Regions from separate parts of the Kribbella sp. NPDC051718 genome, predicted to be linked through region 2. Evidence: predicted binding sites of a transcription regulator. Region 2 holds the regulator's gene; each other region holds the start of a gene.

Region 1 (10,348 bases), on a different contig from region 2:
TGGCGCGGCAGGAGTCGGCCCGGCTCGGCCGCCCGATCGGGGTCATCCCGGAGATCAAGCACCCGGCGTACTTCCGCCGCCTCGGCCTGCCGCTGGAGGAGCTGCTCGCGGAGCGCCTGGTCGCGCTCGGCCTGCACAAGGGCGAGGCGATGATCCAGTCGTTCGAGCCGACCAGCCTGCGCCGGCTGTCGGTGATGACGGACGTCCCGCTGGTCCAGCTGATCGACTCCGAGAACGCGCCCAACGACTTCCTCCGGGCCGGTGACCCCCGGACCTTCGCGGACCTGATCGAGCCGGTCGGCCTGCGCGAGATCTCGACGTACGCGCAGGTGCTGGCGCCGCACAAGGACCTGGTCATCCCACGGACCCCGACCGGCGCCCTCGGCGAGCCGACCCGCCTGGTCGACCTGGCCCACCGGGCCGGCCTGTCGGTCCAGCTCTGGACCTTCCGCGCCGAACGCCGCTTCCTCCCCACCGGCCTCGACCTGGCCGGCGAACTGGCTCGCTTCGCCGCCACCGGCGTAGACGGCGTCTTCTCCGACCACCCCGACATCGCCGTCGCCGCAGTCGCCAAGACGTCGCTGAGGGTCTAGCGCAGCGCGGACCGCAGCTCCTTCAGCACGGTCCGCGCAGGCTCGGCCAGCTCTTTGTCGATGACCTGGCTCTCCTCGATCTCCAGCTCCACGAGCGGGTCCTGCGCGGGCCTGGTCCGGATCAGCTTCGCGCGGAGATTCGTCGGCGGGTGAGTCGAGTCGCTCCGGGTCTCCCGCAGCCGGCTGACCCGGATCCTCCGCTCGACCTCACGGGCCGGGATCTCCTGGACGGCCCCGGCGGCTGCCTCCAGCGGGTCCACGTCCGAGCCGAAGCGCAGTGCCTGCTCCATGGCCCGGTACGAGGTCGAGGCGAGCTCGTACCGCTCCAAGGCGCCAGCGGCCGCCTCCGAGCCGGCGATCTCCGCTGATCGCCGGTCGGCGAGGTACTCCTCGCGCTGCTGGGCTCTCAGGTCCGCCGTGGTCAGCAACCACTGCACACCTCGGGCCAGCGAGCCGATCGTCGCGTCGAGGAAGCTGTTGACCGCGTTGTTGCTGTATCCGTTGAAGTGATAGGTCTGGAGCTCCAGCCGGTACTCATCGGACTCGTCGTTGCGAGACGTCATCTGGATCTCCTCCAGTGCGTCCACCGCCGAGCCGACGACCCAGCGGTGCAGGCCGTCACCGTTCTTGCCATGGCCGAGCTCATGGGCCAGTACGGCGACCCGCTCCTGCGGCCCGAGCCCGGCCCACAGCGGCAGGCCGATGTTGATCACCGGCGTGATCCGCCACCCGACCTTGCTGAAGCCGATCGCCGGATAGGGACTGAGCTCGATGAACCCCACGCTCCTGGTACCGATCTTGGCGGCGATCTCGTCGACCAGGGCGAAGAGCCGGGGAGCCTGCTCTCGGTGCACGACATGGGCGTCCGGGCCGAGGTGGTGGGCCCGGGGGCGGAGCAGGAACGTGACCCCGAACGGGATGACCGACAGCAGGATGCCGATCCAGAGCGGCCGGTACGAGACCAGCGCGTAGACGCCGCCGACCAGGCCGGCCAGAGGGAGTACTACCAGGATCAGCGTCGACAGCAGATAGGTACCGACCCGGGCGACGGTCCAGCCCGGCCGGCGGATCTCGCCGTGCTCCAGCTCGCGGTACAGAGTGTCTGCCAGTCGATGCTCGCGTCGCCGTCGCCTGGCCGAGACCTGATGGGTCGGGCCGGTCGGGTCCACGTTCCAGTCGCACTGGTCACACCACGTCACGTGCTGCGGATCTACGGCGATCTCGTGGTCGCACTTGGGGCAGTGGTTGGCCCCCTGGTCGGTCTGCACTTGAGGAGTGTGGCAGGCGAGGTCAGTCGCTGAGCGCTGTCAAAGCTGTTTTTGCACGAACTTGCAGGGTGTGGCGTCGGTCGGCACGGCAGCAAGGGTGGGGCGCCGGTGGCCTATCTGGTGGCGCTGTCACCTTGCTGCCGTGCGTCCGCCCGTCACGCCGCCGGCGGCTTGTCGTCGTAGATGCGAGCGGCGATGTCGGACTCGGGGGTGGACTGCTGCTGGGGCTGCTGGACCGACTGCCAGACGGCCTTGCCGTCAGCTTCGGGCATCACGATCCAGGCGATAACGTAGCCGATCAGCGCGGTGCCGCCGGTGATCAGGGTCAGGCCGACGATGGCCAGCCGGACCAGCGTGGCGTCGATGTTGAAGTACTCCGCCAGGCCACCGGAAACACCGGAGAGCATCCGCTGGTTACGGGAGCGGCGAAGCGACTTGCCGGACAGGTTCGAGAACGGTGCAGTGGAGTTCGTCATGTCCACTACTCTGCCGCCGCGGACCCCTTCCCCACATCGGGATCGGTACCGACCCGACCCTGGTCGCACCCCTGGTCCGGGTCAGCCGGGGCGGGTCCGGGCCCCTGACTACTTTCGATATTTTCTGTCGGTGGAAGGTCTTACCGTCAGGGGATGGATGCTGAGGCGGTGACGAAGATGCTGCTCGCCCTGCCCGGGGTCGAGGAGCATGTGGGGTGGGCCGGGCAGCCTGCGTTCAAGGTGCGGAAGAAGGGGTTCGTCTACCTGTCGGCGGACGAGACGTCGGTGATGCTGAAGGCGCTGCGCGAGGAGCAGGAGGCGCTGGTGGCGGAGGATCCCGAGGTCTACACGCCGTCGTGGGCGTCCGGGCGGTTCGCGTGGCTGGAGGTCAAGCTCGCTGTCGCGGATGAAGGGGAGCTGCGGGAGCTGTTGACCGAGGCCTGGCGGTTGACGGCGCCCAAGATGCTGGTCGCCCAGCTGACCGATGGAGGTCCGGATTGATTCCAGCCACTGGCTGTAACGTATCCGGGTATGGCGCGGCCACGGGATGCGGAGCTCGACGAGGCGATCATCGAGGCGACCCGCAACCGGCTGGTCCGGGACGGCTACGCGCAGATGACGATCGGCGACATCGCGTCCGACGCGGGGGTCAGCCGGCCGACGCTGTACCGGCGGTGGGCGACCAAGTTCGCGTTGGTGGTCGACGCGCTGGACTACGGATTCCGCAAGCAGGAGGACCTGTACACGCTGGACCTGAGTCGGTTGGCGCCGCGGGAGGCGTTCGCTGAGGCGGTCCGGCGGCTGGATCCGGCGTACTACAACCCTGATGCGATGGTGCTGATGGCCGACTTCGCGGGCGAGGCGATCCGGACGCCGGAGCTGCTGGAGATCCTCCGCAAGCATGCGGTCGAGCCACGCCTCGCACTCCTCGAGAACCTGCTCGGCCGGCTCGAAGAGCGCGGAGCCGTTCGCGCCGGCCTCGACCGGCACACCATCGCGACACTGTGCTTCGGCAGCTACTTCGCCGCGTACTACCGCGGCGACCCCCGCGAACAAATCCCGGCAGCCGTGGTCGCCGCCCTCTGGCCCGCGATCGCCTAGCTGCGGCCGTGTGTCGGTGGGCGCAATCCGTATCTCCGCACGACATCGTCCAGCCAGTCCGGCTCGCCATAGGTGAGCCCGTACTTCTCGGCCAACTCGGCGAACCCAGGGCGGGCAACGACCTGTACTCCGTCCGCCGGCTCCGCGAGCAGCTCACTCAGCTCGCGGAAGTAGTTCTCGAACCCGCCAGGGGTGATCACCTCGATGATCCGCCCGGGCTGGTCGCCGGCGTTCCACATCGCGTGCAGCTGGCCCCGCGGCTTGGTGATGTAGCCGCCGGGGCCGAGCACCACCTCGCTGTCGTCGGAGCGGAACCCGATCTCGCCTGCGAGCACGATCGAGTGCTCGTCCTCCCGGGTATGCCGGTGTGGCGCCGTGATCGTGCCGACGGCGAACGGGTGCTCGACGATAGACACCTCAGCGCCGGGCACCCGGCTGGCCAGCTTGAAGACGGCGCCGAAGCCGGGGATGGCGACGGACTCGCCTTCGCCGGGGCGCAGTACGGACAGTTCGGCAGTCATCGCCCACCTCCTGTTTCGTTACAGGCCTTGATTGTAACTCGACTTGCGATAGGCGCTGGGCGTGGTGCCGACCGCGCGGCGGAAGTGGGTGCGGAAGTTCGCTGCGCTGCCGAAGCCGGTGGTGGCGGCGATCCGCTCGACCGACCAGTCGGAGGTCTCCAGGAGTCGGCGTGCGCTCAGTAGGCGCTGCAGGGCGACCCGCTGCATCGGGGGCATCCCGGTCTCGGTGGTGAAGTGCCGGATGAAGGTCCGGCGCGGCAGGTTGGCGTGCTCGGCCAACTGCCGCACGGTGAGCGGTTCGCCCAGCTGCTGCATCGCCACTCGCGGGTGGTCGACAGGTCTGAGCGGGGCGGGGTCAGTACGTCGACGTACTGGCGCTGATCGCCGCTCCGGGCCGGGCCGGCCACGACGTGCTTGCCGGCCTCGTACGCGGCGGCGGCGCCGACGTCGGAGGCGATCAAGTGCAGGCAGGCGTCGATGGCAGCGCCGCCGCCGGCCGAGGTGAGGATCTTGCCGTCCTCGACGTACAGGCGGTTCTCCAGGACGTTGACGAGTGGGTGGTCGGCGCGAAGGCGGGCGACGTACTCCCAGTGGGTGGTCGCGTCCCGGCCGTCCAGTACGCCGGCCGCCGCCAGCGCGAGCGTCCCGGTGCAGATGCCGACCAGCCGGGCGCCCCGGTCGGCGGCTGCGCGGAGCAGGTCCAGGTACTCGGCGGGTGGTGGGAGCTCGGGGTCGTCGTACCCGGGTACGACGATGATGTCGGCGTCGGCCGCCGCGGCCAGTGGCTGCGTGGACATCGCCTCACCGCAGACGGTCACCCGGTAACCGGCGTACCGGCCGAGGATGTGCAGCGGGATGCTCAGATCGAGCGGGATCAGGCGCGGTACGCCGAGGATCGCGACCGTCAGGCCTGGCATCATCCTTGCCTCCTTTGGCATCGTCGCCGCTGGTGACAGGCGGTACTCGAATCCTACGGTTGATTCAATATTCAGCTTTCGGATCGGGAGAGACATGACCGCGACACAGGTGGAGAGCTTCGGGCTCCCGTGGGAGAGCGTGTACGGCTACGCCCAGGCCGTCCGGCACGGGGACACCATCTACCTCTCCGGCCAACTGGGCCACGCCGGCGAGAACCTGGTGGCGCCGGCACCGCTCGACGCGGCCGGCGAGGTGACGGACTTCTCGGGGATGGCCGACCAGATGCGGCAGACCTACATCAACGCTGCGGACCTGCTGAGCCGCTTCGGCGCCGGCCTGGAGAACGTGGTCGAGGAGGTCCTCTACGTCCTCGACATCCCGTCAGCCTTCGCAGCCGCCGGCCCGGTCCGCAAGGCCGCATACGGCCGAGAAGACCCCCAGGTCGCCAGCACCCTCGTAGGAATCACCCGCCTGGCCCTCCCCGGCCAACTAATCGAAATCAAGTTCATCGCCAAGCTCTAGAGCTCCTTGCGAACCAGCACCCACTGCGCCGACGTCCGGCTCACCTCCGCGAAGCCTGCCTCCAGATAGACGGACAGCGGACCGCGGTAGAGGTCAGCAGAGGGGATCCGGCCCATGTAGGAGAGATCCACCGCGCAGGCCTCCAGTACTTCGGCCCCCTGGGTGCGGGCGAAGTGGATCGCTCCTTGGAGGAGCTCACCGGCCAGTCCCTGACGGCGGTGGCCGACCGGTACGACGAAACAGGTGACCACCCAGGCGTCGGGATCGTCGGCGCGCCAGTTGGGGGAGGCGAGTACGCGCGGATAGGCCGAGCGGGGAGCTACGGCACACCAGCCCACCGGCGTACCGGCGTCTGTTGCGAGGACGCCTGGTGGGCGGTCCGAGGCGATCTGGGCGCGCAGGGCCTCGCGCTTGGCGGCGGGGGAGGTGTCGGACCACTCCTTGCCGCGGAGGCGGAAGTACTGGCAGAAGCAGCGGGCCGGGTCGCCGCGGTCGCCCATCACGGTGACGACGTCCGGCCAGCGGTCCGGGGTGGCCGGTACGACCTCCAGAGTCATCTCAGCACCGTACTGCGGACCGGGGGCTGGCTTGCACTCGCTTGGGTCGAGTGCTAATACTTGGTTAGCACTCGATGGGCGAGAGTGATAACTGCTCGCGCCCGGACGGTGTGACCATAGACGGCCTCGATGAGGTGCCGGAGGCGTGGCGGGACGTGACCGCCGCACCGATAGCACCGTCCGTCGCGGGCATCCGGCCGGCTGAACAAAAAACTCGACGCGGGAGGACTCGCGGAGAATGCCCAAGCTGATTTCTTTCAATGAAGAGGCGCGCCGTGGCCTCGAGCGGGGTATGAACACCCTCGCCGACGCCGTGAAGGTGACGCTCGGCCCCAAGGGCCGCAACGTCGTGCTGGAGAAGAAGTGGGGCGCCCCCACGATCACCAACGACGGTGTCTCCATCGCCAAGGAGATCGAGCTCGAGGACCCGTACGAGAAGATCGGGGCCGAGCTCGTCAAGGAAGTTGCCAAGAAGACGGATGACGTCGCTGGTGACGGCACCACCACGGCGACCGTGCTGGCCCAGGCGCTCGTGCGCGAGGGTCTGCGCAACGTCGCCGCCGGCGCCAACCCGATGGGCCTGAAGAAGGGCATCGAGAAGGCCGTCGAGGCCATCAGCGAGCAGTTGCTGGCCCAGGCGAAGGACGTCGAGACCCGGGAGCAGATCGCTTCCACGGCCTCGATCTCCGCCGCCGACACCCAGGTCGGCCAGATCATCGCCGAGGCGATGGACAAGGTCGGCAAGGAAGGTGTCATCACCGTCGAGGAGAGCAACACCTTCGGTCTCGAGCTCGAGCTCACCGAGGGCATGCGCTTCGACAAGGGTTACATCTCGCCGTACTTCGTGACCGACACCGAGCGGATGGAAGCGGTCCTCGAAGACCCGTACATCCTCGTGGTGAACAGCAAGATCTCGAGCATCAAGGACCTGGTCCCGGTGCTGGAGAAGGTCATGCAGACCGGCAAGCCGCTGGCGATCATCGCCGAGGACCTCGAGGGTGAGGCGCTCGCGACCCTGGTCGTGAACAAGATCAAGGGCACCTTCAAGACCGTCGCCGTCAAGGCGCCGGGCTTCGGTGACCGCCGCAAGGCCATGCTGGTCGACATCGCCGTGCTGACCGGCGGTGAGGTCATCTCCGAGGAGGTCGGCCTCAAGCTCGACACCGTGGACCTGGAGCTGCTCGGCCAGGCCCGCAAGATCGTCGTCACCAAGGACGAGACGACCATCGTCGAGGGTTCCGGCGACGCCGACCAGATCTCCGGCCGGGTGAACCAGATCCGCGCCGAGATCGAGAAGTCGGACTCCGACTACGACCGCGAGAAGCTGCAGGAGCGGCTGGCCAAGCTGGCCGGCGGCGTTGCGGTGATCAAGGTCGGCGCGGCCACCGAGGTCGAGCTGAAGGAGCGCAAGCACCGCATCGAGGACGCCGTTCGCAACGCGAAGGCCGCCGTCGAAGAGGGCATCGTCGCCGGTGGCGGCGTGGCGCTGCTGCAGGCTTCGGTCGTTGCGTTCGAGAAGCTGGAGCTCGAGGGTGACGAGGCCACCGGTGCCGCGATCGTGCGGTCCGCGGTCGAGGCTCCGCTGAAGCAGATCGCCTTCAACGCCGGCCTCGAGGGTGGCGTCGTGGTGGAGAAGGTTCGCAACCTCGAGCCGGGCTGGGGCCTCAACGCCGCAACCGGTGAGTACGTGGACCTGATCGCCACCGGCATCATCGACCCGGCCAAGGTGACGCGCTCGGCGCTGCAGAACGCAGCGTCCATCGCGGCCCTGTTCCTCACCACCGAGGCCGTCATCGCCGACAAGCCGGAGAAGGCCTCGGCCGCTCCGGGTGGCGCGCCCGACATGGGCGGCATGGACTTCTGATCTCCTAGAAGTTCCTTCTGTACAAAGAACCTGGCCCCGGGCACTTCGCCCGGGGCCAGGTTCTTTTTATGCGTCTGCTGCTGCTTTGAGCAGGCGGAGCTGGCCGATCTCGGCGGCGTTCTTCATCAGCTCGGTGTTGACCCAGGCGAACTGGTCGGCCGTCGAGCGCCCTGCTTCCGGCGGCCAGGGGAACACGGCCGGGCGGGTGAGGTCGGTGATGTCCTCGAGGACGTGGGACCACTGGTCGCGGAGGGCCCGCATCCAGCCGAGGGTTCTGGCGAGGTCGCCGGGCCACAACACCGCAGTACGGTCCGGTGGTACTGCGCCGCGCGCGTGGGCCGCCGCGGTCGACCACCACCAGCCGATGTGCCAGGTGAGCCAGCCGATCGTCGGGACCGGGATCGGATCGAGCGCGCTGTCGGACCAGTCCGCCCGCCAGTTACCGATACTGTCCGGGCGGACTGTCCAGCAGAGCTTGGCCGGTTCCCAGAGCAGATCCTCCGGGGTCAGGCGTTCCAGGTGGTACTCGAACAGCGCCCAGGTGAGCTCGAACTGGTTGCGCAATACGTTCTGGATGTCTGACGTCACCGGCCGATTCTCTCAGCCGTTCTCGTTCACCAGACAGAAGGACGCGTAATGGTCGCCTGCGGCGGCAGGGTGCTGAGGCCGCAGGAGGGGATCGCGGTGACGGCGGACGGTACGGCGTACCGGGCCCATCTCGATCGTGAATAATCGGTGGACTGTGACCTCGGCCAGGTTCTAGTGTCTGCCTGGCGAGAACGACCCCTCGAGTGGAAGGAGCGACCGATGAAAGCTCTTGTTCCGGCGCGCCTGATCCGCTCGTCCAGCTCGCACTGAGCGGAGCCGCGCGCCTCCTTTCTGGAGGATTCGTGAAGATCCGCAACACCGTCGAGGCCGACCTCGACATCATCCACACCCTGATCGCCGACCAGTCGCTCAACACCGTCACGCGTGAGCGCTGGGACTCCTATCTGCTCACCGGCGCCTATCGCCACGAGTGGTCGTGGGTCGCCGAGGATGACGGCAAGATCATCGCGCTCGCCATTTGGTGGGGGATGGAGCAGTTCGCCCATCCGTTCAGCATCGACGGCCTGTACGCCGTACCGGGCGTCGATCGGGTCGCTGCCTGGACCTCGTTGATCCGGCACGCGCTGGACACCTTCCCGACGGACGGGGAGGAGCCGGAGTACCACATCTTCCTACCGACCGGCTGGCGCGATCAGCCTTCTGTGGTCACCGAGCTGGAGCCGCGACTCGCGGCTGCGGCCGGCGCTGGGCTGTCTCAGCTGACCGAACGCCTGCGCTACGAGTGGACGCCATCCGACGGCCTCCCTCTGCGCTCAACCCGCCTGCATTTCAAGCCGGCCGACGATGAGGCCTTCCTCGACGTCTTCCGCCGAGTCATCGAAGGCAGCCTCGACGCTGCGACTGCCCGGGCGGTCGCGCGAGTCGGGGTCGACGGCGCTGCGAAGGAAGACCTGGACATCTACCAGTCGATGCCGGGGGAGCGCTCGTGGTGGCGCCTTGCCTACAACGCTGACGGCTCTCTGGTCGGTTTCGCCCTTCCGTCAGCCAACAACGGCGGGCCTGTCGTCGGGTATCTCGGCGTACTACCCGATCACCGAGGTCATGGTTACAGCGATGACCTCCTGTCCGAGATCACCCACCTCCTGGTCGAAACAGGCGCCGACCGAATCCGAGCTGACACCGACCTGACCAACAAACCGATGGCCGCCAGCTTCGAACGACTGGGCTACCGCAACCACGCAGTACGAATGGTCGCCAGCTACCCCATCCGCTAACCGATTCCCGACGTCGGCGCTCGCTCCTGCGTCGCTCCCGTGGCGCTGAGCTCCCACCCACCCTGGGGCGCGGGCTGCTGCGCCGCCCGCTTGGTGAGAGCGGGTGGTTGCCGCGGAGCCGCTTGGGGAGGTGACTCGGGTTGCAGCCGCTGCATCCCTTGCAGGGTGGGGGAACTCGCGACCTCTCGGTCATCGGTTCAGCTGCGGATGGCCTGCGAACTCGAGTTCGCAGGCCATCTGGCTAGTTGGCCCAACGCCTCGGGAGTCGCGGGGTGCTCGCTTCGGGCGGCTTCGCGATGGGGGCCTTCTGAGTCGTGACGTCATTCGGGCGCGGTGGCAACCAGTTCGTTCTCACCAAGCGGGCGACGTAGGAGCCCGCGCGCCGGGTGGGTGGGAGCTCAGCGCCGGGGCGCCGGCGTGGGGATTTTCCTTGGGTTGAGGGGGAGACGCGGGGGAATGGGAGGGCTAGGGTTCGCTGACATGTCAGGTTGTTCGGCTGATGCGTGACATCGCGCTGATTCTGCATGTGGTGGCTGGGCTGGTCGGGATGGTGTTCGGGCCGCTGGCGGTTGTTGTCACGTTGGTGCGGCGGAAGCTGACCTGGGCGGGGGAGGTTTTTCACTGGGCGGTGGTGTTGATCTGTCTGACGGCGCTGGTGATGGTGCCGTACGACTGGGGGCGGTTGTGGGTGTTCTGGCCGTTGTC
Region 2 (10,348 bases):
CGACGACCTGATCCTGGTCGACTTCAAACAACTGCCTGCGGCCACCCTGGAGCCGGACGTCGCCGACATGGCGGCCCAGCAACTCGTCTACACCGTCCAGGGCGCGCTCCAGCGGACCGCGCCGGTCCAGGTCACCGAGCAGGGTCGCACCCCCAAGACCCTCTTCGGCGTCGTCGACGCGAACCAGCCCCTGAACAAGGCCCAGAAAGCCGACGTCCAGGCCATGGTCTGGATCGAGACCCCGGAGAACAACCAGACGGTCAAGCAGTCGTTCAAGGTCACCGGGATTGCATCGGCCTTCGAAGCCCAGGTCGACTGGCGAGCCACCAACCTGAAAACCAAGGTGGTCGTGAAGAACTACACGATGGCCGCGGAGGGCCAGAAGTTCGCCTCCTACGCCTTCACCCCCAAGCTCGGGGCCGGCGAATGGCTGCTCGAGGTCTATCTGACCTCCCCCGAGGACGGCCGCATCACCGACACGGACTCCAAGACGATCTACGTCAAGTAGGACGTGAAGGTGAAGAGGCGCTCGGGTGCGGCGGGCGCCTCCGGACCGAGGTAGCGATTGGTGCCGACCGACCAGGCGACACCGGTCGGGGCGTCGAAGGCCAGTTCTTCGAAGCCTGCCTCGGTGAACCACGCCCGGATCTGGCCGCGGATGTCGGGATCGTGGCGGCCTCGGGTCCAGATGACAGTGGCGCCGGGGGTGCAGAAAGCCGGTAGGGCGCGGACGGTCGCCTCGGTGTCCTCGGGGGTGATGTTGCCGAAGACGCCGCAGAAGAGGACCAGGTCGGCCGGTACTGCGCCTGCGTAGGGCGCACTCGCTCCGGCGTCGGCCTCGACCACCTCGATGCCGGTGAGGCCGTTCGCGGCGGCTGCGGCGCGGGCTGTCTCGGCCAGGCGCGGGTCCAGCTCGACCAGGCGGGCGGTCACCCGGTCGCGTGCTGGGTGAGTCGCGAGTACTTCGATCAGGTCCCGGCCCTGGCCGGCGCAGGCGCTGATGACGCGGATCGGGCCGTCGGGGTGCGCGTCCAGGTGAGCGCGGATCGATTGCTGGACCGATCGCAGGCGGCCGCTCAGCTCAGAGGACTCGTCGTCGTAGTCCTGGTGCCATTCGAGCCAGTCCTTCAAGGGTCAACTCCAGCGGGAGCGGGCGAGTAGGGCTGATGCGGCGGCCACGCCCGCTGTCGACGTACGGAGGACGGTGCTGCCGAGGCGGACCGGGGTTGCCGCGAAGGCTTCGAGCTCGGCCGGGGTGATGCCGCCTTCGGGGCCGACGACGATGACGATGTCACCATCCGTGGGCAGTTCCAGCGAGGCCATCGGGGTGGTGGCTTCTTCGTGGAGGATCACGGAGAGGGCCGCGTCGGCGACGAGTTTGGTGACCTCAGAGGTGGAGGCGATCGGGGCCACCTCGCAGAACCAGGAGCGGCGGGACTGTTTGCTGGACTCGAAGGCCCAGGACTGCCATTTGCTCTCGGTCTTGGCGACCCGCTCGGGGTTGGCGCGGAACTGGCTGCGGTCCGCGTTCCACGGGACGATCAGGTCGACGCCCACCTCGGTGAGCATCTCGACAGCCAGCTCGGCCCGCTCCCCCTTCGGCAGAGCCTGTACGACGACCAGCCGCGGGCTCGCCGCGTCGACCTCACCACGATGGTCGACCGCGACGGTCAGGCCGGTCTTGTTCGAAGCCGTGACCGCGCCCTCGGCGAACGAGCCCCGGCCGTCGGTCAGCCGGATTCGCTCGCCGGGGCCGATCCGGCGTACGACGGCCGCATGACGACCCTCGGCCCCGTCCAGTACCAGCTCGGGGCCGTCAGTGTCAGTGCCAAGGTCAGGCAGGTAGAAGACCGCGAGTCCCATCGCCCGGCAGCCTAAGTCGTTTTCAATGCTGACCGAAGGCGTCGCGCAGGCGCCCGAAGACACCCTTGTGCGCCGCCTGGACATGACCGACCGGCCGCTCCTCGCCACGCGCGGCGGCGATCTGCTGCAGCAACGCCTTCTGCGCGTCGTCCAGCTTGGTCGGCGTCTCGACGATCACCTGCACGATCAGGTCGCCACGACCCGCGTGCCGCAACCGCGGTACGCCGCGCGCGGTCAGCGTCATCGCCGTCCCCGACTGCGTCCCCGCGCGGATCTCCAGCGGCGTCGTCTCGCCCTCCAGCGTCGGCAGGTCGATCGTCGTACCGAGCGCCGCCGCCGTCATCGGCAGCGTCACCGTGCAGTGCAGGTCGTCACCGCTGCGGGTGAAGATCTCGTGCGGCTCGACCTCGATCTCGACGTACAGGTCACCGGCCGGGCCACCGCCCGGGCCGACCTCGCCCTGGCCGGTCAGCTGGACCCGGGTGCCGCTGTCGACGCCACCGGGGATCTTGACGGTGACGGTACGCCGGGAGCGCACCCGCCCGTCGCCGGCGCACTCGACGCACGGGTTCGGGATGGTGGTCCCGAAGCCGCGGCAGTTCGGGCACGGACGCATCGTCCGGACCTCGCCGAGGAACGAGCGCTGGGTGTGGGTGACCTCGCCCCGGCCGTGGCAGATCTCGCAGGTGACCGGCTCGGAGCCGACCTGGGCGCCGGAGCCGGAACAGGTCGGGCAGAGCACCGCGGTGTCGACCTTCAGCTCGCGGGTCGTCCCGAAGGCCGCCTCGGCGAGGTCGATCCGCAGCGGGATCAGGGCGTCCTGGCCCCGCCGGGTGCGTGGCCGTGGCCCGCGGGTCGCCCCGCCGGTCTGGCCGAAGAAGGCGTCCATGATGTCGGTGAAGGTGAACGCCTGGCCGAAGCCGGCGCCTCCGGCCGCGCCGGGCCCGCTCGCGAACGGGTCACCGCCGAGATCGTGGACCTGCTTCTTCTGCGGGTCGCTCAGCACCTGGAACGCGCGGCCGATCTCCTGGAACTTGTGGTGCGCGTCCTCGGAGTCGTTCACGTCCGGGTGGTACTGGCGGGCCAGCTTGCGGTAGGCCTTCTTGATCTCGTCCTGGCTGGCGTCGCGGCTGACGCCGAGGACGGCGTAGTAATCGGTGCTCATACTCCAGACCACTTGGTAGGCAGTGTGCGGGGGTGGTTCACGAGTCGGCCAGGATCTGGCTGACGTAGCGCGCGACGGCGCGGACAGCGCCCATCGTGCTCGGATAGTCCATGTGGGTCGGGCCGACGATGCCGAGGGTGGCCAGCGCCTCCGACTTGGAGCCGTAGCCGGTGGCGACGACCGAGGTGGTGGCAAGTCCTTCGTACGGGTTCTCGTGGCCGATCCGGACCGTCAGCGTCTGCGGGTTGGTCGCCTCGCCGAGCAGCTTCAGCAGGATCACGTGCTCCTCGAGCGCCTCCAGCACCGGCTTCACGTTGCGCTCGAAGTCGTCGCCGTACCGGGTCAGGTTGGCCGCGCCACCGACCGCGATCCGCTGCTCGCCCTCGACCGTGAAGGCCTCCAGCAGGCTCGTCACGACGGCCGCGACCAGCGATCGGTCGGCCGGTGCGAAGGTCTCGGTGACGCTCGCGAGCGAGGTCGCCGCGTCGGTCAGCCGCTGTCCGGTGAGCGCGGTGTTCAGCCGCGAACGCAGGTCCGCGATCAGCTGCTCGTCGACGTCCTCGTGCGTCTCGACGATCCGCTGCTCGACCCGGCCGGTGCTGGTGATCAGCACGAGCAGCAGCCTGCGCGGGGTCATCGTGACCACCTCGATGTGCCGCACGCTCGACCGGCTCAGCGTCGGATACTGGACGATCGCGACCTGCCGGGTGATCTGCGCGAGCAGTCGCACCGTACGGCGTACGACGTCGTCCAGATCGACCGCGCCGACCAGGAAGGACGAGATCGCCTTCTTCTCGGCCGCGGACAGGGACTTGACCGTGCTCAGCTTGTCCACGAACAGCCGGTAGCCGGCGTCGGTCGGGATCCGGCCGGCGCTGGTGTGCGGCTGGGTGATGTACCCCTCCTCCTCCAGCGCGGCCATGTCGTTGCGGACCGTGGCCGGCGAGACACCGAGGTTGTGCCGGTCGACCAGGGTCTTCGAGCCGACCGGCTCATGGGTGGCCACGTAGTCCTCGACGATGGCCCGGAGCACGTCCAGTTTGCGTTCGTCCAGCACGCGCACCACCCCTCTCACGTCGGCCCCTCGGGTTGGCACTCCCGAGTTTCGAGTGCCAGTCTACCGAGCCCGCACGACACCTACCGACGCGTAGCGGCGTGGGACGGATCTCAGGCGGATTCTGGAGACGCTCCCAAAGGTACGGCGGCAGGCCGCTCGACCGTACTCGCCACGTCCACCGACTGGTCCTGAGCTGCAGACTCAAGCAGCGACTCCATCACGTCGAGCACGTGGTACGCCAGCGCTCCGTCCGCCCGGTGCGGCTCGTTGTTGCGTAGTGCACGAGCCATGTCGGCCACACCGACGCCGCGCCCGGCTCCGGCGTACCCACCGGCTACAGGGAGTTGCGTCCAGTCACGGTTGGTGGCAGTGGCGATCTCCACCGTGCCGTCGAAGCCATTCGGGTCCGGAACGGACAAGCTGCCCTCAGTGCCGTAGATCTCGATCCGCGGCAGCCGTGCGGCCCACACATCGAAGCTCATCAGCACGGTGGTGAGCGCACCCGACTCGTGCTCCAGTACGCCGGTCACATGCGTCGGTACGTCGACAGGGAACGTCTCCCCGGCTCGCGGCCCGGTGTGGACCTTCCGCTGCTGCTGCGACCGCCCGGCCCGACCAGTGACTCTCTTCACCGGCCCAAGCAGCGTGACGAGGCTGGTGATGTAGTACGGACCCATGTCGAGCAGCGGGCCGCCACCTGGTTGGTAGTAGAACTCCGGCGCCGGGTGCCACAGCTCATGCCCGGGCGTGACGAAGGATGCCGTCGCTGCGGTCGGTACGCCGATGTCGCCACGGTCGAGCGCGACGCGGGCAGTCTGCGTACCGGTGCCGAGCACGGTGTCGGGCGCGCAGCCGATCCGGAGGTTGCTGGCCGCCGCGAGCTTGAGCAACGGCTCGGCCTCGGCACGGTCGACAGCCAGCGGCTTCTCGCCGTACACGTGCTTACCGGCCTGCAGCGCCGCCTGGTGGACCGGTGCGTGCGCGGCCGGGATGGTCAGGTTGAGGACGATGTCGACCTCGGGGTCGGCGAACAAGTCGTCGGACGTCAGGGCCCGGATGCCCGGGTTCTGGTCGGCGATCGTCTGCGCCCTGGAGAGGTCGAGATCGGCCACGGCGACCACCTGGACGCCAGGGAGCTTGGCGAGGTGCTCGAGGTAGGTACCGCTGATGACGCCGGTGCCGACGATGCCGACGTTGGTCACTTGCTCGCCCACAGCAGGCCCCTCTCGACGATGGTGCGGACCTCTGGCGTGTCGAGGTCGGCGACGGTGTGGCCCGGCGTACAGACGAAGACCTTGCCCTCGCCCCAGGTGCGGGTCCACACGGCCGGCATCGTCGCGCCGTCGATCCACGGGAAGTCCGGGTGCGCCCGGCAGGTGGTCGTGGCGAGCACGTTGTTGGTCGGGTCGGCGTGCACGTAGTACTGCTCGGTGCGGAGGTCGAAGTGCGTCAGGCCCTCCACGATCGGGTGGTCGGAGACGATCTCGATCCGGTGGTCGACCGCGCCGCCCGGGTGCGCGACGAACTGGCCGCCGGTGATGAAGCTGTAGTCGGTGTTGCTGCGGAACGAGTCGATGATGCCGCCGTGCCAGCCGGCCAGGCCGGTGCCGGCCCGGACCGCGGTCTCCAGGCCCTTCACCTGCTCGCCGGTGATCTCGCTCATGGTGATGCACTGCAGCACCAGGTCGACGCCGTCCAGGTCGAGGTAGCTCTCGGTCGTGTCCGAGACCGTCACCTCGAAGTCGTTCTCCTTCAGGAAGGGGATGAACAGCTCGGTCGCCTCGACCGGGACATGTCCTTCCCAGCCACCCCGGACTACCAGTGCCCGTCGTGTCGTCACGCCGCCGCCCTTCGGTTGCTTCATCGGTGTAGAGATCGGATGAATCGGTTCAGCTCTGCGACCCTAGGCGGCAGATCGAGGGCCTTCAACCCCCGTCCCGGCGGCTGGATAGGCACTAGGGTCGACCACCATGGGATGGAAGTTCTGGAAGCAGGAGCCGCGGGTGCAGGACACTGTGCGGCCGCAGGACGTGGTACCCACCGGGCCGTTCACGATGCCGGTGGAGGACGTCTTCTCGATCACCGGGCGGGGCACGGTGGTGACCGGCCGGATCACGGCGGGCACGGTCACCGAAGGCGACCAGGTGCTGATCATGCGCGCCGGCCAGCAGGTCGCGATGAGCCGGGTCACCGGGGTCGAGGCTTTCCGCAAGAAGCTCACGGCGGCGAGCGCGGGTGAGAACGTCGGGCTGCTGCTCGAAGGCATCGACCGGAGCCAGGTACTGGCAGGCGACGTCATCTCCCGCTGATCGTCCGGTTAGGGTCGTCGGCATGAGTTCGTGGGTGGAGTTGGCCGACCACACCTGGGTCCGGCGGTACGCGGAGTACGACGTGAACATCGGGCTGGTCGTCGGTAGTGAGGGCGCGCTGGTGATCGACACGCGTGGCACTCCCGCCGAGGGCGAGGAGTTGCTGGGTCACATCCGCGAGGTCACCGACGCGCCGATCCACTGGGTGGTCAACACGCACGCGCACTTCGACCACGTCTTCGGCAACCCGGCCTTCAAGGACGCGACGAGCTACGCGCAGGAGAACACGGCCGCCGCCGTCGCCGAGACCGTTGCCATCGACAACACCTTCGCGGTGGCCAAGGTGATCGAGCTGGGTGACCGGCGGGTCGAGGTGCTGCACCTGGGCAACGGTCACACCGACGGCGACGTGGTGGTCGTCGTACCGGATGTCGACGTGTTCTTTGCCGGCGACCTGATCGAGGAGTCGGCGCCGCCGTCGTACGGCGAGGACTCGTACCCGCTGGAGTGGGCCGACACGGTCGACCGGCTGATCGGGCTGCTCTCCGCGACCGCCAAGGTCGTGCCGGGGCACGGCGCGGTCGTCGACGCCGAGTTCGTCCGCGACCAGAACGGCGACATCGGCACGGTCGCGAACACGATTTCCGGCCTGCACCACAACGGCACCTCGCTCGAGGACGCGCTCGCCCACACCGACGACTGGCCCTGGCCGCAGGCCCACCTCGAGCAGGCGGTACGCCGCGGCTACGCCACTCTGGGCGCTCCCCGGCGCCCCACCCTGCCGCTGCTGGGACTCGCCAAAGACGAGTAACTGCCTGAAAGCGCAGTGCTCGGCTGTCTATTGCGCATCGATCAGTCGTTTGCGCATTCAAGGTGCGTGCCGGCTTCTACGGTTCCACCTATGACTGAAAACTATCCGCCGCCGCCACCGCAGTACTCCGGTCAGCCGATGCGGCCGGACGAGGAGCGGACCTGGTCGCTGGTCGCGCACGTCGGCACCATCATCTTCGGCTTCCTCGCGCCGCTGATCGTGCTGCTGGTCAAGGGCAGCGACTCGCCGACCGTCCGCGCGCACGCGGTCGAGTCGCTGAACTTCCAGATCACCGCGACCATCGGGTACGTCGCGTCGTACATCTTGATGTTCGTGCTGATCGGGTTCATCACGCTGCCGGCGATCTGGATCCTCGCGGTCGTGTTCGCGATCATGGCGACGATGGCGGCCGGCAACGGCAAGCCGCACAGGTACCCCTTCGCCCTTCGCTTGGTGAAGTAACCGGCCCGATCGGCGCTCACGCTGTGGGGTTATGCGTTGACATGGCGTCCGCGATCCCGCACGTTGGTCCGAAACACGACTGCGGACGAGGTGGCGACGATGGCGCATGCGGCCCCGGCTTCTCCTGAACAGATCACCCACCCGGACGGCCGGGTCGAACTGGCCGACCCGGCCGCCATCGCGCACAGCCGGTACGGCAATGCCGAGCTGGCGCCGACCCGATTGCCGGAGCGGCACTGGACGACGTACAACTACGCGGCGCTGTGGATGGGGATGGCGCACAACATCCCCAGCTACCTGCTCGCGGCCGGGCTGGTCGCGCTCGGGATGAACTGGCTGCAGGCGTTCCTGACGATCACCCTGGGGAACCTGATCGTGCTGGTGCCGTTGCTGCTGAACAGCCACGCGGGAACGAAGTACGGGATCCCGTTCCCGGTCTTCGCGCGGGCCTTCTACGGGGTCCGCGGGGCGAACTTCCCGGCGCTGCTGCGGGCGTTCGTCGCGTGCGGCTGGTTCGGCATCCAGACCTGGATCGGCGGCCAGGCGATCTACGTGATCGTCGGCGAGCTGGCCGGTTCCGGCTGGACCGGCGCTTCGTCGATCGGCGGCCATCCGTGGACCATGTGGCTGAGCTTCTTCTTTTTCTGGGCGCTGCAGATGGTGCTGATCTGGCGTGGCATCGAGGCGCTGCGGCGGTTCGAGAACTGGGCCGCGCCGCTGGTCACGCTGGCCTTCCTGGCGCTGATGATCACCGTGCTGGTGAAGGCCGGCGGCTTCGGGCCGATCCTGTCGCAACCGTCGAAGCTCGGCTGGGACGCCGACTTCTGGAAGATCTTCGCGCCGTCGCTGATGGGGATGATCGCGTTCTGGGCGACCCTGTCGCTGAACATGCCCGACTTCACCCGGTTCGGCAAAGGCCAGCGCCAGCAGGTGATCGGGCAGATCATCGGGCTGCCGACGACGATGTCGTTCATCGCGCTGGTCTCGATCATCACCACCTCCGGCACGGTGATCGTCTACGGCTCGGCGATCTGGGATCCGGTCGAGCTGACCCGCCGGTTCGAGAACCCGGTGGTGGTGACGATCGGCCTGATCATGGCGATCCTGGCGACGATGTCGTGCAACGTAGCGGCGAACGTGGTCAGCCCGTCGTACGACTTCGCCAACGCCCTGCCACGCTGGCTGAACTTCCGCACCGCGGGCCTGCTGACCGGCGTGATCGGCATCGTGATCCAGCCGTGGCGGCTGATCTCTGACCCGTCGATCTACATCTTCGTCTGGCTGTCCTTCTACGGCGGCCTGCTCGCGTCGGTGGCCGGCGTACTGATCGCGGGCTACTGGTTCGTCGACCGCACCAACCTCTTCCTTGCCGACCTGTACCTCCCGAACGGCCGCTACTGGTATGCCGCAGGCTGGAACTGGCGAGCCGTCGTCGCCACCCTCGTCGGCTCCCTCCTGGCGGTCGGCGGCGCGTACTCCAACCCCGGCGCCGGCCCCTTCCCGGCCGACGGCCTGATCCCGTTCCTGAAACCGCTCTACGACTACTCCTGGGTCGTCGGGCTGGTCGCCGGCTTCCTCGTCTATCTCCTGCTGACGATCGTCTCCCCCATCCGGCACCCCGCCCCGACCCACGCCGTCGAAAGCTACTGAGGTCACAGCCATCCAGTGTCCCGTAAGCGATGACCTATCTTCGTTCGCGAGATGGCTATCAGCGAGCTCGACCTCAGACGTTTCCTGGTGGACCGGGTCGCCCGTGCCTGCGAGCTGGCGCCCGGGGACGTCGACCCGGACCGGCTGCTGGAGCAGTACGGCATCGCCTCCCGGGACGCGGTCGCGGCCACGGGTGAGCTGGAGGAGGTCCTCGGTCGCCGGCTGGAGCCGTCGTCTGTCTGGCGCTACCCGACCATCAACCAGTTGGTCCGCGGCCTGCTCAGCTCGGCCCAGCCGGATGGTGTCGCGATCAGCCCGCCGGAGGTGCTGTCCGGGTCGGAGATCGCCGTGATCGGGATGGCGCGTCGGTCCCTCGAAACCGGTCAGACGCTGCGGCAGGTCACGTGGGAGGCTCTCGAACACGCCGGTATCCCGCCACGCGATGTGGACGGCACCTCGCTCGCCGAGGCGATGTCTTCTCTGCGCACTGGTGTTTCGGAGTCGGCGGTGGCAGTGCTGGACGGCCCGGGCCGCCGGGTGGTCGTCCTCAAGCGCCTGGCCGACGCCGAACGCGATCTCGACCAAGTACTTGCCCTGTGCACCGACCCTGAGGGCGACGGGCACGGCGACTTCTTCGAAGCAGTACTGACCGCCGACCGCGGCCTCACCCCCGATCTCATCCCCTGGCCGGTCGGCGCAGCCATCTCCTGCCCCGAAGCCGTCGTACGCCGAGCCCGCCCCGCCGCCCGAACTCCCTCAACCGGCCCGACCCGCCTCCTACTCTCAGACACCTCTCTAGACGGCATCCGCGCCTACGCCGGACAACTAGCCGAACACCTCCGAACCAACTCCGCCAACAGCACCGCCGACGTAGCCCACACCCTCGCCCGCCGCCTCGGCCGCGGTCCTCTCCGAGCCGCCGTCACCGGCCGCCAACGAGCCGACCTCACCGCCGCCCTGACAGCCCTTGCCCAAAGCAACCACCACCCAGGCAACTTCGCCGCGGAAGTGCAGACCACACCACCTCAACC
Region 3 (10,348 bases), on a different contig from region 2:
GGCACGCGCTCCTCGTTGTCCGCGCCGTCGGTACGCCGTACCTCCGTGAACCCGTGCCGCCGGTAGAACTCCTGCGCCCGGGTGTTGCTCTGGAACGTCCACAGGGCGAGCCCACCGGGCCGCAGGTCCTTGGCCAGGTCGACCAGCGTCGAGCCGACCCCCTGGCCGGCCACCTCCGGATCGACGTACAGCTGGTCGAGGTCGTCGCCGTCCAGGGTCAGTACGGCGACGATCCGGCCGTCGTCCATCGCTACCCAGCTCTGCCCGTCCGGTAGCAGCACCTCGGCGAACCAGCCGCGCACCTGTTCTTCACTGTGGATCGCCGGTGGCAACTGCGAATCCTGTGCGTGCCGGGACCGCCACCAAACCGCTGCGGCCTCGTCCGTGTCGTACGGCTCCAACGGCCGGATCCAGACATCATCCACGGAGCTCGGTCCCGTCGGGGATCTCCCGGCGTTCACCGGCCGGCGCCTCCACCTCGACCTCGCCGAGCACCACCACATCCTTGCCGAAGGCAACATCGCCGCGGACAGCGAGCCGGTCCGCCCGGACCAGCGACGGCGGCCCGCCCGCGAACCGCGACTCGAAGTCGGCGAGGATCTTGAAGTACTCCGGATCCAGGTCGACGTACGGCTCGTCGCCCTCGTGATGGGTGGTCAGGTCGCCGGCCTCGTTCAGCTGGTAGACGTCGGAGCGCAGGACCAGCAGGTCGTTGGTCGTCTTGACCGGCTTGAACCGGCTCCGGTCGACGACCACGGCCTGCGAGCCCTCGAAGGTCTCGATCGCGGTGCCCATCGCGGTCTCCAGCTGGATCACCTTCGACGAGGACGAGTCGGCCGGGTCGACGGTCTTGCGGTTGACGATGATCGGGAGCCCGAGCACGCCGTCGTGACCGGCCATCAGCTCGGCGAGCCGGTCGAGGTCGATCCACAGGTTGTTCGTATTGAACGTCTTGTGCCGGGCGACGTCCTGGAAGTACTTGTTGTCGTCCGGGTGCACCTGCGCGCTGTCGCGCAGGATCAGCCGGCCGTCGGACTTGCGGACGGCGACGTGGCCGCCCTTGCGGTCCGACCTGGTCCGGCGGCAGACCTCCATCCCGAACGGGACGTCGTGCTCGACCATCCAGGCGGCGATCCGGCCGTCCGGGGTGGCACCGAGGTTGTCCGCGTTGGAGATGAACGCGTGCCGGAAGCCCTTCTCCCGCAGGGCGTCGAGCGTGCCGGACGCGACCAGCGCGGTGTAGATGTCGCCGTGGCCGGGCGGGCACCAGGCGAGTTCGGGGTCGTCTGGCCACTCGGCCGGCGTCAGGTCGTCGGCGAGGAGCTTGGGCTCCATGTTCTGCTGGAAGTCGAGCGGGACGCCGTCCACCGGCAGGTCGGAGTACTCGCCGAGGATCGCCAGCGACTCCTTCTTGGTGCGGAAGGAGTTCATCAGGACGAGCGGCAGCGGTACGGCGTACGCCTTGCGGGTGGCGAGGATCTGCCGGGCGATGATGTCGAGGAAGCTCAGTCCGTCCTTCACCGGCAGTGCCGACTTGGGTCCGGTGACGCCCATCGACGTACCGAGGCCGCCATTGAGCTTGATCACCACCGTCTCGGCGAGGGCAGCCCGCCGCGACTCCTCGCTGGGATCGAGGTGCTCGAGATGGGGAAGTTCACCCACCGGCTCGATGTCGTCCTCGCGGATCGTGCCCTGCTGACCCGACTCGAACAACCGGTAGTAGTGCGAGAAGACTTTCACCGCGACGTCGGCGACTCCGGCCGCGCGCATCTTCTCCTGTGCCTGTTGGAGACCTGCCTCACTCATGACCCAACACTAGGGTAGGCATCCTCACCGCGACGTCAACTACGTCACTACGCGTCTCTAGGATCACGCTGTGTTCTCTTCCAAGGCGGCATTGCGTTCGCAACTGTTGGCCGCCCGGCGTGTAACGGCCGCAATGTCTGGACCTGGGCTGCTGGCGGTCGCCCGCGAGCAGGTCGAGGTGGTGGCCGCGCGGACGATCGCGGTCTACGTCTCGATGGCCAATGAGCCTCAAACAGGCCCACTGATCGACTGGCTGCTCGCCTCCGGCCGCGAGGTCCTCCTGCCGGTCCTGTACGCCGACAACGACCTGGGCTGGGGTATCGCCCCGGGCGCGGCCGACCTGGTCCCTGGTCGGCTGGGCCTCTCAGAGCCGCCTGTGGACCTCGGTGCCGACGCGATTGCCTCCGCCGAGCTGGTGATCTGCCCGGCGCTCGCGGTAGACCGCCACGGCGTGCGGCTCGGTCGTGGCGGCGGTTCCTACGACCGGGCTCTGGCGCGCGTCTCCCCCGGTACTCCGACCTGGGCCGTGGTCAACGACTCCGAGATCCTCGACGACCTCCCGTCCGATCCGCACGACCAGCCCGTCAAGGCAGCACTCACCCCGACCCGGCTGGTCCAGCTCGGTTAGCTAGTTGTCCTTCTCCGGCTTGGTGAAGGTCAACGTGTGCTTGCGGGTCGCCTCGACGGCGCCGCGGGTGTAGGCCCACGGCAGCGTCTCGCCGCGCACCCACAGCTTGGTCTGGTCGATGTAGTTCGACGAGAACGCGTGCCCCGAGACGCCGGTCAGGTTGATCCAGCGCGACTTGTCGAAGTCGGACAGGTCGACCACCATCCGCATCGACGGCGTCGAGGTCACCGCGTAGCCCTCAGCCGCGTCCCACGAGGTCGCGTCGACGATCGACGAGCCGCCGCCCAGCTCGTACGGGCCGCGGTTGAACAGCTTGTCCACCACGCCGACGCCCGACTTGCCCAGCGTCTGGTTGGTCAGCGTCAGCTTGTGCAGCCGGCCCCACTGCCAGTTCGAGGGCTCGCGGGCCATCTTGGTGGTGATCTCGGCCCGCGCGTTGACCAGCGCCTCGCGCAGGATGTCGTCGCGGCTCTCCCGCTGGGTGGTGTCGAGGTTGTCCCACCAGGTGCTGTTCGGCTGGGTGACCAGGTTGCGCATCACCTCGAACCAGCGTGACCCGCCATCCGGCCAGGTGCTCTCCGGCAGCTGGTCGTGGAAGGTCAGCTGGAGCAGATTGCGCCAGACGACGTTGAAGTACGCCGCCGGCGCGGAGTCGGCCGGCTGGGTGAAGTCCCAGGTCCGCAACGTGTCCTGACCCTGCCGGTCGAACTCGTCGTTGATCTGGACGTGCAGCAGGTACGGCATCAGCTGCTCGGCGTTGCGGTTCTTGGTGTCGAGCTGGATCGAGGCCATCGAGTTCGCGTCGAGTTTGCCCGCGGCCCGGACCCGCTCGAGGATCTGTTGCGACCGGTAGCCGTAGTCCCAGTCGTCGGTCAGGTGGTACGGATACGTCTGCGGCACCACGGCCTGGTTCGCCGTCACGATCACGCCGTCGTCGGGGTCGGCCTCGGTCGGCATCGCCTCGAACGGGATGTAGCCCTTCCAGTGGTACCGCGAGTCCCAGCCCGGCACCGGCCAGTCGCCGAAGCCGGCATTGCGGATCGGAACCCGGCCGGGAGCCTGGTAGCCGATGTGGCCCTCGCGGTCGGCGTACACGAGGTTCTGGGACGGGACCTCGAAGATCGAGGCGGCGGCCCGGAACTGGGTCCAGTTCTGGGCCCGGTTGATCGCGAACAGCGCGTCGGCGGTCCGTCCCGGGGTCAGCGCGGTCCATTGGATGGCGACGCCGTACGCCTCGGGGCTCTTCAGCTTCTTCGCCGCCAGCTCGCCGGTCTCGCGCTCGTCGTCGCCGACGTCGGAGATGATCGGGCCGTGCCGGGACTCCCGGACGATGATCGTCTCTTCCTTGTCCTGGCCGGCGACCTTGAACTTCTCCTCGCGCCGGGCCAGGCCGGTGCGCTTGTTGTCGTACATCACCGCGTTCGGCCCGGCGAACTTCTCCAGGTACAGATCGGTCACGTCGGGGTCCAGGTTGGTGAAGCCCCAGGAGATCGAGTTGTTGTGGCCGATCACCACACCGGGCAGGCCGGAGAAGCTGAACCCGGACACGTCGTACGGACACTGGGTGCCGAGGTTGTTGCAGTGCAGGCCGACCTGGGTCCAGATGCCCGGCATCGTCGCGCCGAGGTGCGGGTCGTTGGCCAGCAGCGGCTTGCCGGTGGTGGTGTGCTCACCGGAGACGACCCAGGAGTTCGATCCGATGCCGTCGCCGCGGCCGATCAGGTCCGGCAGGCCCTTGGCCACCTTGTCGATGGTGTCGAGCGACTTGAGCAGATCCTTGGTCAGCATGCCGCGCTGCGGCGGCGGGGCCGACGCGGTGGTGAACGTGCCGCCCTTGGTCACCCCGGCCGACGCGATGATCGGCTCGTTGCGCTCGTAAGGGTAGTCCGGGTAGAGGCTGGCGATGTTGGCGGTCGGGTACTTCGCGGCGAGCTTGGTGCGGGTGATCTCGTCGTCCATGTTGCCGCCGAGGTCCCACGCCATCGCCTTCAGCCAGGCGAGCGAGTCGGCCGCGGTCCACGGCTCCGGGTGATAGTCGGGGCCGGTCGGGTCCTTCAGTGACAGTACGGCGTACTCCAGGCTGAGGGCGGAGCCCTCATGGGTGTCCAGATAGGCGTTGACGCCGCGGGCGTAGTCGTCCAGGTACTGCCGGGTGGTCGGCGTGAGCAGGGCGAGCTCTTTCTCCGCGACCCGCCGCCAGCCGAGCGTGCGGACGAACTTGTCCGTCTCCAGCGCGTCCTTGCCGAACAACTCGGCCAGCCGGCCGGCCGTCACATGGCGGCGGAAGTCCATCTCGAAGAACCGGTCCTGGGCGTGCACGTAGCCCTGGGCGGCGAACAGATCACCCGGCTTGTCGGCGTAGATCTGCGGGATGCCGTTGCCGTCGCGGACCACCTCCACGTCCGCGTCGAGTCCGGTCAGCTCCACCGTCCCGTCGTAGCCGGGGAAGGAGTGGCGGACGACGAAGACGCCGGTCCCGGCCACCACCAGGAGCAGGGTGGCGAACACGATTCCGGACAGGACGATGACACGCAGCAGGCGACGCACGGACCAAACTTAGAGAATCCGGCCGCGCACCCCAAATGCCGCTCCCCAAAAACCTGTGGACACAGAGCGGTCTAGACCGGAGATCTCGGCCTGAAGTTGGAATACTTCGGGCCCGTAACGCATTATTAGCAGTCGAGTAGTAGGAGTGCCAGCGGCCTGAAGGGGAATCACGTGCCGACGTACCAGTACCAGTGCACCGAGTGTGGTAACTCGCTCGAGGTCCGCCAGAGCTTCACCGACGACGCCCTGACGGTCTGCCCCGAGTGCCAGGGAACCCTGCGCAAGGTGTTCAACGCCGTGGGTGTCGTGTTCAAGGGCTCTGGCTTCTACCGCAACGACAGCCGGTCCTCGGGGACCAGCACGCTGCCGGCCAAGAGCGAGTCGTCCTCCTCGTCGTCGGAGTCCTCGTCCAACGGGTCGAAGTCGTCGTCGGATTCGTCGAAGAGCTCTTCGTCGTCCTCGTCCTCGTCGTCGGGCTCCTCCGGGTCCGGGTCGTCCGGGTCGTCGTCGAGCAGCACCAGCGCCGCCTGAATTTCTCTGTGGACAAACCGAAGACGGGGCTCCCGGGCTCGTACCTTCCCTGGCATGAGCCGACTTCTTCTTCGTGACCTGCTGAAAGCCGTTCGCCGGCGCCGCCGCCTGTTGGCTGGAGTGTCCGCGGCGGCAGCCGTGTACTGCGGCATGGCCGCCCTCTCCCCGCCACCACCACCGACGGTGGCCGTCCTCGCCGCCGCCAGAGACCTGGCCGGTGGCTCGCCGCCGACCGCGCGCGACCTTCGGACCCTGCGATTACCCGCTGCCGTCGTGCCCGCCGGTGCCCTCCAGCCGGGCAGCGACGTCGCGAGCCGCGTCCTCGCGGGGCCGGTGCGCTCCGGCGAGCCACTCACCGATGCGCGCTTCCTCACCCCTGCGTCACTCCCGGCGGGCCAATTCGCCTATCCAGTCCGAATCGACGACGCCGACCTGACCACCCTGCTCCAAGTCGGGGACCGAATAGACCTGTACGCCGCAACGAGCACTCCCGTCGACGCCGCGACTCCGTTGGCCGCAGCCGTGCGCGTGATCGCGTTGCCCGCGGCGCGCGAGTCGCCGACCGGCGCTTCGGGCGCGCTGGTGGTGATCGCTGCCGGGCGGGACGTGATCGGCCGGATCGCTCAGGCGACGGCGAACACGCGGATCAGCTTCGCCCTGACACCCGACACGAGCTGATCACCTATCGGACACGGACGGTGGCGATCTGTCGTGATGCGGCGCGGTCGCTCGCGATCCAGCGGGCGGAGACCTACGTTTTGCGGGTACCCAGCCGAGGGTCCGCCCGGGCCCCGCATCGTGGAGGCACTGCAAAATGATCGATGGCTTCAAGAAATTCCTGCTGCGAGGCAACGTCCTCGACCTCGCCATCGCGGTCGTCATCGGCACCGCCTTCGCCACCGTGGTGAAGACCGTGGTCGACAGCCTGGTGAGCCCGCTGATCGCCGCCATCGGCGGATCGAACGTCAACGGCCTGGCCGTCCAGCTCAACGACAGCAACCCCAAGACCGTCATCGACTTCGGCGCGATCATCAACGCCGCCGTCGTCTTCTTCCTGACCGCCGTGGTCGTCTACTTCGTGCTCGTCGTCCCGATGAAGAAGATCCAGGACCGTCGCGCCGCGAAGGCCGGCACCGCCGAGGAAGAGCCCAACACGCTGACCATGGACCAGGAGCTGCTGGTAGAGATCCGCGACGCTCTGCGGGCCCGCCCGCTGTCCTGACCGAGGTACTGCAGGTCCGGTCGGCTGCGCTCTTGCGGCACATCGCAGCCGGCCGAGCGGCTCAGGCAGTGGTTGGGTATTGGAGCCAGGTGTAGTCGATGGGTTGGGGTTTGTTCCATTCGGCGGCTATGTCGGCGGCGACGGGCTGGAAGCCGGCTCGGAGGTAGGCGCGGATGGCTTGGGTGTTGTCGGGGCGGACGCGGAGGAAGATCTCGGCGTAGCCCGCTGACTGGGCCGGTTCGAGCAGGGCCCGGACGAAGTCGGTGCCGATGCCTTTGCCGCGCAGGGCTGGGTCGACGATGAGACGGGCCAGCTCGACTTCGTCTTCCTCGTCGTCGAGCCAGAGTTCGCCGTAGGCGACCGGGGTCTCGCCGTCGAAGTACAGGTAGGACTGGATGTCGTCGGCGATCGCGCGCCAGCTGGTCAGGATGTCGGCCGGGAACGGGTACTCGTCCCGCCCGGTCAGCAACGCGACCTCCTGCGCTGTCGTCGCCCAGCCCGCCACGAGCACTGTGTACGCACTCTCGAACGACCGCAGTTCCATCAGGACTCTCCTCGTGAACGACACCGACCGAACACAGTACGACGGTCACGGTGCGATCGGATCAGCCGATGAAAGCAGCCAGCGTCCCGGCCAGTTCGTCCTTGTGGGGCGGGAAGTCCGGGGTGGGTGGCTCCGGGCAACCGGTGAGTTCGCGGCTGCCAGGGATCAGGCGCAGCAAGGCTTCGACCGTCTTGCGTTGGTGAGACGGATTCTCCGGTACCGAAGGGAGAACAGCCACCGGAATACTCAACAGGGCAAGGTCTTCGTCTCGCACTCCACGCAGGGTGTCCGCGGCGAGCAGCTCCTCAGCGATGGCTGCTGATGCTCCCCTGGAGGTGAAACCTGCCCGGGTGCGTTCGTCGACCACCGGGTCGCCGCTCGTCGCCGGCCAGGCGAGGACGAGTCGTTCGACCGACTCTGGGTGCTCGATGGCGAGTAGGGCAGCAACTGAGCAGCCGTTGGAGGCGCCGACCAGTACCACCGGTTCCTGGGGAAGGCGCTTACGCAGTACGGCGACTTCCTCGGTCCAGCTGGCTGGCGACTGGGCACGATCGGGCGCGAGGACGCTGACATCGCGCGCCTCGAGTGCGGCGACGATGCCCGGGGCACGCCAGAAGCGATCCGCGTTCATCGGTTCCCACAAGCCACCGTGGACCAGGAAGACCGTGCTCATCGAGGGCGACCGATCAGTGGTGCGGCGGGACCTCGCGCAGGATTCGCTCGTCGTCGTCGCTGCTGAAGTCGTTCTCACCCCAGGTCCGCGGGTCGTCGTCGCGGGTCTGTTCGGGCAGCAGCGGCTCGTCGTCTTCGTACGGGCTCGTCATGCGGCCATTTTACCTCGTGACCAGATAGACGCAGTGCCGTGACAGTTCTGCCACGACCAGTGAGATCCTCCTCGACCATGATGGGTTTCCTTGCCCAACCGGAAGGACCGAGTCGTGAGTGCATCAAGGACACGGGGCTTCATCGGGGCGACGCTCGTCGTGACAGTGCTCGGATTTACCGCCGCCTGCGGTAACGAGGACTCCAGCGGCGCCGGCGCCCAGCCCAGCCAACCGCCGACCACCCCCAGCACGCCACCAACACTGCCCACCGCCACCCCGAGCGGAAAACCGAGCATGGACTGCCCGGACACCATCACCGCCGTCCGGGACGCCGTCGGCAAGGCCGTCTGGGGCAAGGGGACCGCCAAGTCCCTGTTCCAGCCGGTCAGCGTCACGATCTGCCAGTACGACGCGCAGGCGACCGGCCAGGACTATGCGACCGTCACCTCCAAGCGGACCGCGGCCCAGGCCGTCGACCTGTTCGCGCTGGTGAACAGCGCGAAGCCGGTGCCCAAGAAGCCGCCCATGTGCACCAAGGAACTGGGGCCGACCTACGTGCTGCGGTTCACCGACAACGACCGCGGCGTGCTCTCGTACACCGCGGAGGCGTTCGGTTGCCGCCAGCTGGTGGCGACCTCGTTGGAAGGACAAGGCAAGCCCGGCGAGCTCGCGTCGCCGCGGCAGGTCTCCCCCGAGCTGATCAAGGCGCTCGGCCTGCGCTGACCCTGCCCCGGACGTGCCCCCCGAAGCCGTCCGGGCCGGGGTCACCCCGCCCGCCTTGTGGGTTCCACCCGCAAGGCGGGCGGCTCGGCCTCTCCCGCTGACTTCCCGCGGTGAGATCGAACTGTGTGTGAATCTCTGCAGCACCCTGGGTAGCACACTGCGTCTAATAGGTGTGAGGTGTTGTACGCCCAGTTGGGGAGTTGCGAGTGGAGTTCGAGGAGTACGCGTCCGCGCGCGGGCAGGAACTGGTGCGCCTCGGTTTCACCGTCTCCGGCGACTACCAGCGGGCGGAGGATCTGGCCCAGATCGCGCTGATGCAGGCGTTCCGGTCCTGGCGCAAGGTGCAGCGGGCCGACGACCCGCACCACTACGTGCGCCGGATCCTGATCAATTCCTACCTGTCGATGACGCGTCGCCGGTCCTTCACCGAGGCCCCGGCGGCCGACCTCGACACCGATCGCACGGTGCCGGATCCGGCCACGGACATCGTGAACTCCGACGACCTCTGGCGAGCCCTCGCCACGCTGTCGGCCCGGGAAAGGGTCGTCCTGGTGCTGCGCTACTACCAGGACCTGGACGACCGGACGATCGCCGACCTGCTCGGCATCAAACCGTCCTCGGTGCGCGCGACCGCGAGTAGAGCCCTCGCCGCGCTCCGCAAGACGAGGCAGTCCCACCGTGTTGATGAGAGGTTGTCGTGAGCAAGACAGAGCTGGAAGACGATCTGCGCGCCACTTTCGAGCGCGCCGCCGCTTCGGTCCCACCGTCCGCCGACCTGGTCGGCCGGGCCACCGTCGGCGCGCAGCAGGCCCAGCGGCGTACCTGGCTGATCTCGGGTGCCGCCGCAGCCGCGGTGGCCGTGGTCGCCGCGGTCAGCTTCAGCCTGGCCGGTCCATCCCAATCGACCCCGCAGCCGGCAGGGAGCAACCCTGCAGCGGCCGGCTCGAATGCTCAGGCTCCTGCAGCCACGGCCCAATCATTGGTCGGCACCTGGCGACCCGTGCATCTCAGTGGCTTCACCACCCTCAAGGCAGCCCGGCCGGACGTCCCGACCATCACCTTCAAGGCCGACGGGACCTGGGTCGGCTCCGACGGCTGCAACGGGATCAACGGCACCTACACGATCGGTCAGCGCGGCGAGTTCAGCAGCAAGTCGGGCAGCCAACGGATGGTCGGTTGCGACAACGTCCCGCACACAGCTGTGTTGGCGGCCGCTAAACGGATCACCAGCGACAAGACCGGCCTGACCTTCTACGCCGGCGACGGGCGAGAAGTTGCGAGATACGCTCGCGCACGGTAGTCAAATTTGCTTGCGGACGGTGATCGCCTATTGACTATGAGCTGTCCCTGACCGGACGATTCACGGAGGCCGTCCACCGATTGGGGAGCTTAGTGCGACTCTCAGCTACCGTTCCGCTGCTCGCTCTTAGCTCAGTGTCACTGGTAACCGCCTCACTCTCGGCCCTGCCGTCGACGGCTGCGCCGGGAACTCCGACGACTGTGACGAAGGCCACGGTGTGCAA

What was found. The regulator HrcA, encoded in region 2, represses chaperone genes, less so after heat shock. The targets are predictions, from matches to a motif close to TTGGCACTCGNNNNNNNCGAGTGCCAA.
Region 1: a site for HrcA is predicted at 5,987-6,013, ahead of groL (chaperonin GroEL). Genes of this name have one in related genera too.
Region 3: a site for HrcA is predicted at 5,107-5,133, ahead of AB0M15_RS00485 (FmdB family zinc ribbon protein). Genes of this name have one in related genera too.

What each region holds. Positions count from the first base shown of each region.
Region 1 covers NZ_JBFAYZ010000001.1:409,061-419,408, reverse strand. Annotated here, with positions in the region: gene AB0M15_RS02015 (glycerophosphodiester phosphodiesterase family protein) at 1-593, shown strand, start outside; gene AB0M15_RS02010 (M48 family metalloprotease) at 590-1,861, opposite strand; gene AB0M15_RS02005 (PspC domain-containing protein) at 2,017-2,337, opposite strand; gene AB0M15_RS02000 (MmcQ/YjbR family DNA-binding protein) at 2,491-2,838, shown strand; gene AB0M15_RS01995 (TetR/AcrR family transcriptional regulator) at 2,869-3,438, shown strand; gene AB0M15_RS01990 (cupin domain-containing protein) at 3,435-3,959, opposite strand; gene AB0M15_RS01985 (helix-turn-helix domain-containing protein) at 3,978-4,247, opposite strand; gene AB0M15_RS01980 (DJ-1/PfpI family protein) at 4,136-4,879, opposite strand; gene AB0M15_RS01975 (RidA family protein) at 4,971-5,399, shown strand; gene AB0M15_RS01970 (GNAT family N-acetyltransferase) at 5,396-5,956, opposite strand; gene groL (chaperonin GroEL) at 6,195-7,820, shown strand; gene AB0M15_RS01960 (DinB family protein) at 7,887-8,408, opposite strand; gene AB0M15_RS01955 (GNAT family N-acetyltransferase) at 8,711-9,643, shown strand; gene AB0M15_RS01950 (hypothetical protein) at 10,143-10,348, shown strand, end outside.
Region 2 covers NZ_JBFAYZ010000017.1:78,597-88,944, forward strand. Annotated here, with positions in the region: gene AB0M15_RS39815 (Gmad2 immunoglobulin-like domain-containing protein) at 1-508, shown strand, start outside; gene AB0M15_RS39820 (class I SAM-dependent methyltransferase) at 496-1,131, opposite strand; gene AB0M15_RS39825 (16S rRNA (uracil(1498)-N(3))-methyltransferase) at 1,135-1,863, opposite strand; gene dnaJ (molecular chaperone DnaJ) at 1,886-3,028, opposite strand; gene hrcA (heat-inducible transcriptional repressor HrcA) at 3,066-4,085, opposite strand; gene AB0M15_RS39840 (Gfo/Idh/MocA family oxidoreductase) at 4,196-5,299, opposite strand; gene AB0M15_RS39845 (ThuA domain-containing protein) at 5,284-5,949, opposite strand; gene AB0M15_RS39850 (EF-Tu/IF-2/RF-3 family GTPase) at 6,056-6,394, shown strand; gene AB0M15_RS39855 (MBL fold metallo-hydrolase) at 6,417-7,205, shown strand; gene AB0M15_RS39860 (DUF4870 domain-containing protein) at 7,296-7,667, shown strand; gene AB0M15_RS39865 (NCS1 family nucleobase:cation symporter-1) at 7,767-9,317, shown strand; gene AB0M15_RS39870 (acyltransferase domain-containing protein) at 9,369-10,348, shown strand, end outside.
Region 3 covers NZ_JBFAYZ010000001.1:99,370-109,717, forward strand. Annotated here, with positions in the region: gene AB0M15_RS00465 (GNAT family N-acetyltransferase) at 1-425, opposite strand, end outside; gene AB0M15_RS00470 (UTP--glucose-1-phosphate uridylyltransferase) at 418-1,806, opposite strand; gene AB0M15_RS00475 (5-formyltetrahydrofolate cyclo-ligase) at 1,877-2,434, shown strand; gene AB0M15_RS00480 (penicillin acylase family protein) at 2,435-4,981, opposite strand; gene AB0M15_RS00485 (FmdB family zinc ribbon protein) at 5,153-5,512, shown strand; gene AB0M15_RS00490 (SAF domain-containing protein) at 5,567-6,190, shown strand; gene mscL (large conductance mechanosensitive channel protein MscL) at 6,327-6,734, shown strand; gene AB0M15_RS00500 (GNAT family N-acetyltransferase) at 6,796-7,278, opposite strand; gene AB0M15_RS00505 (alpha/beta hydrolase) at 7,340-7,951, opposite strand; gene AB0M15_RS00510 (hypothetical protein) at 7,965-8,102, opposite strand; gene AB0M15_RS00515 (hypothetical protein) at 8,217-8,825, shown strand; gene AB0M15_RS00520 (SigE family RNA polymerase sigma factor) at 9,032-9,526, shown strand; gene AB0M15_RS00525 (META domain-containing protein) at 9,523-10,125, shown strand; gene AB0M15_RS00530 (hypothetical protein) at 10,326-10,348, shown strand, end outside.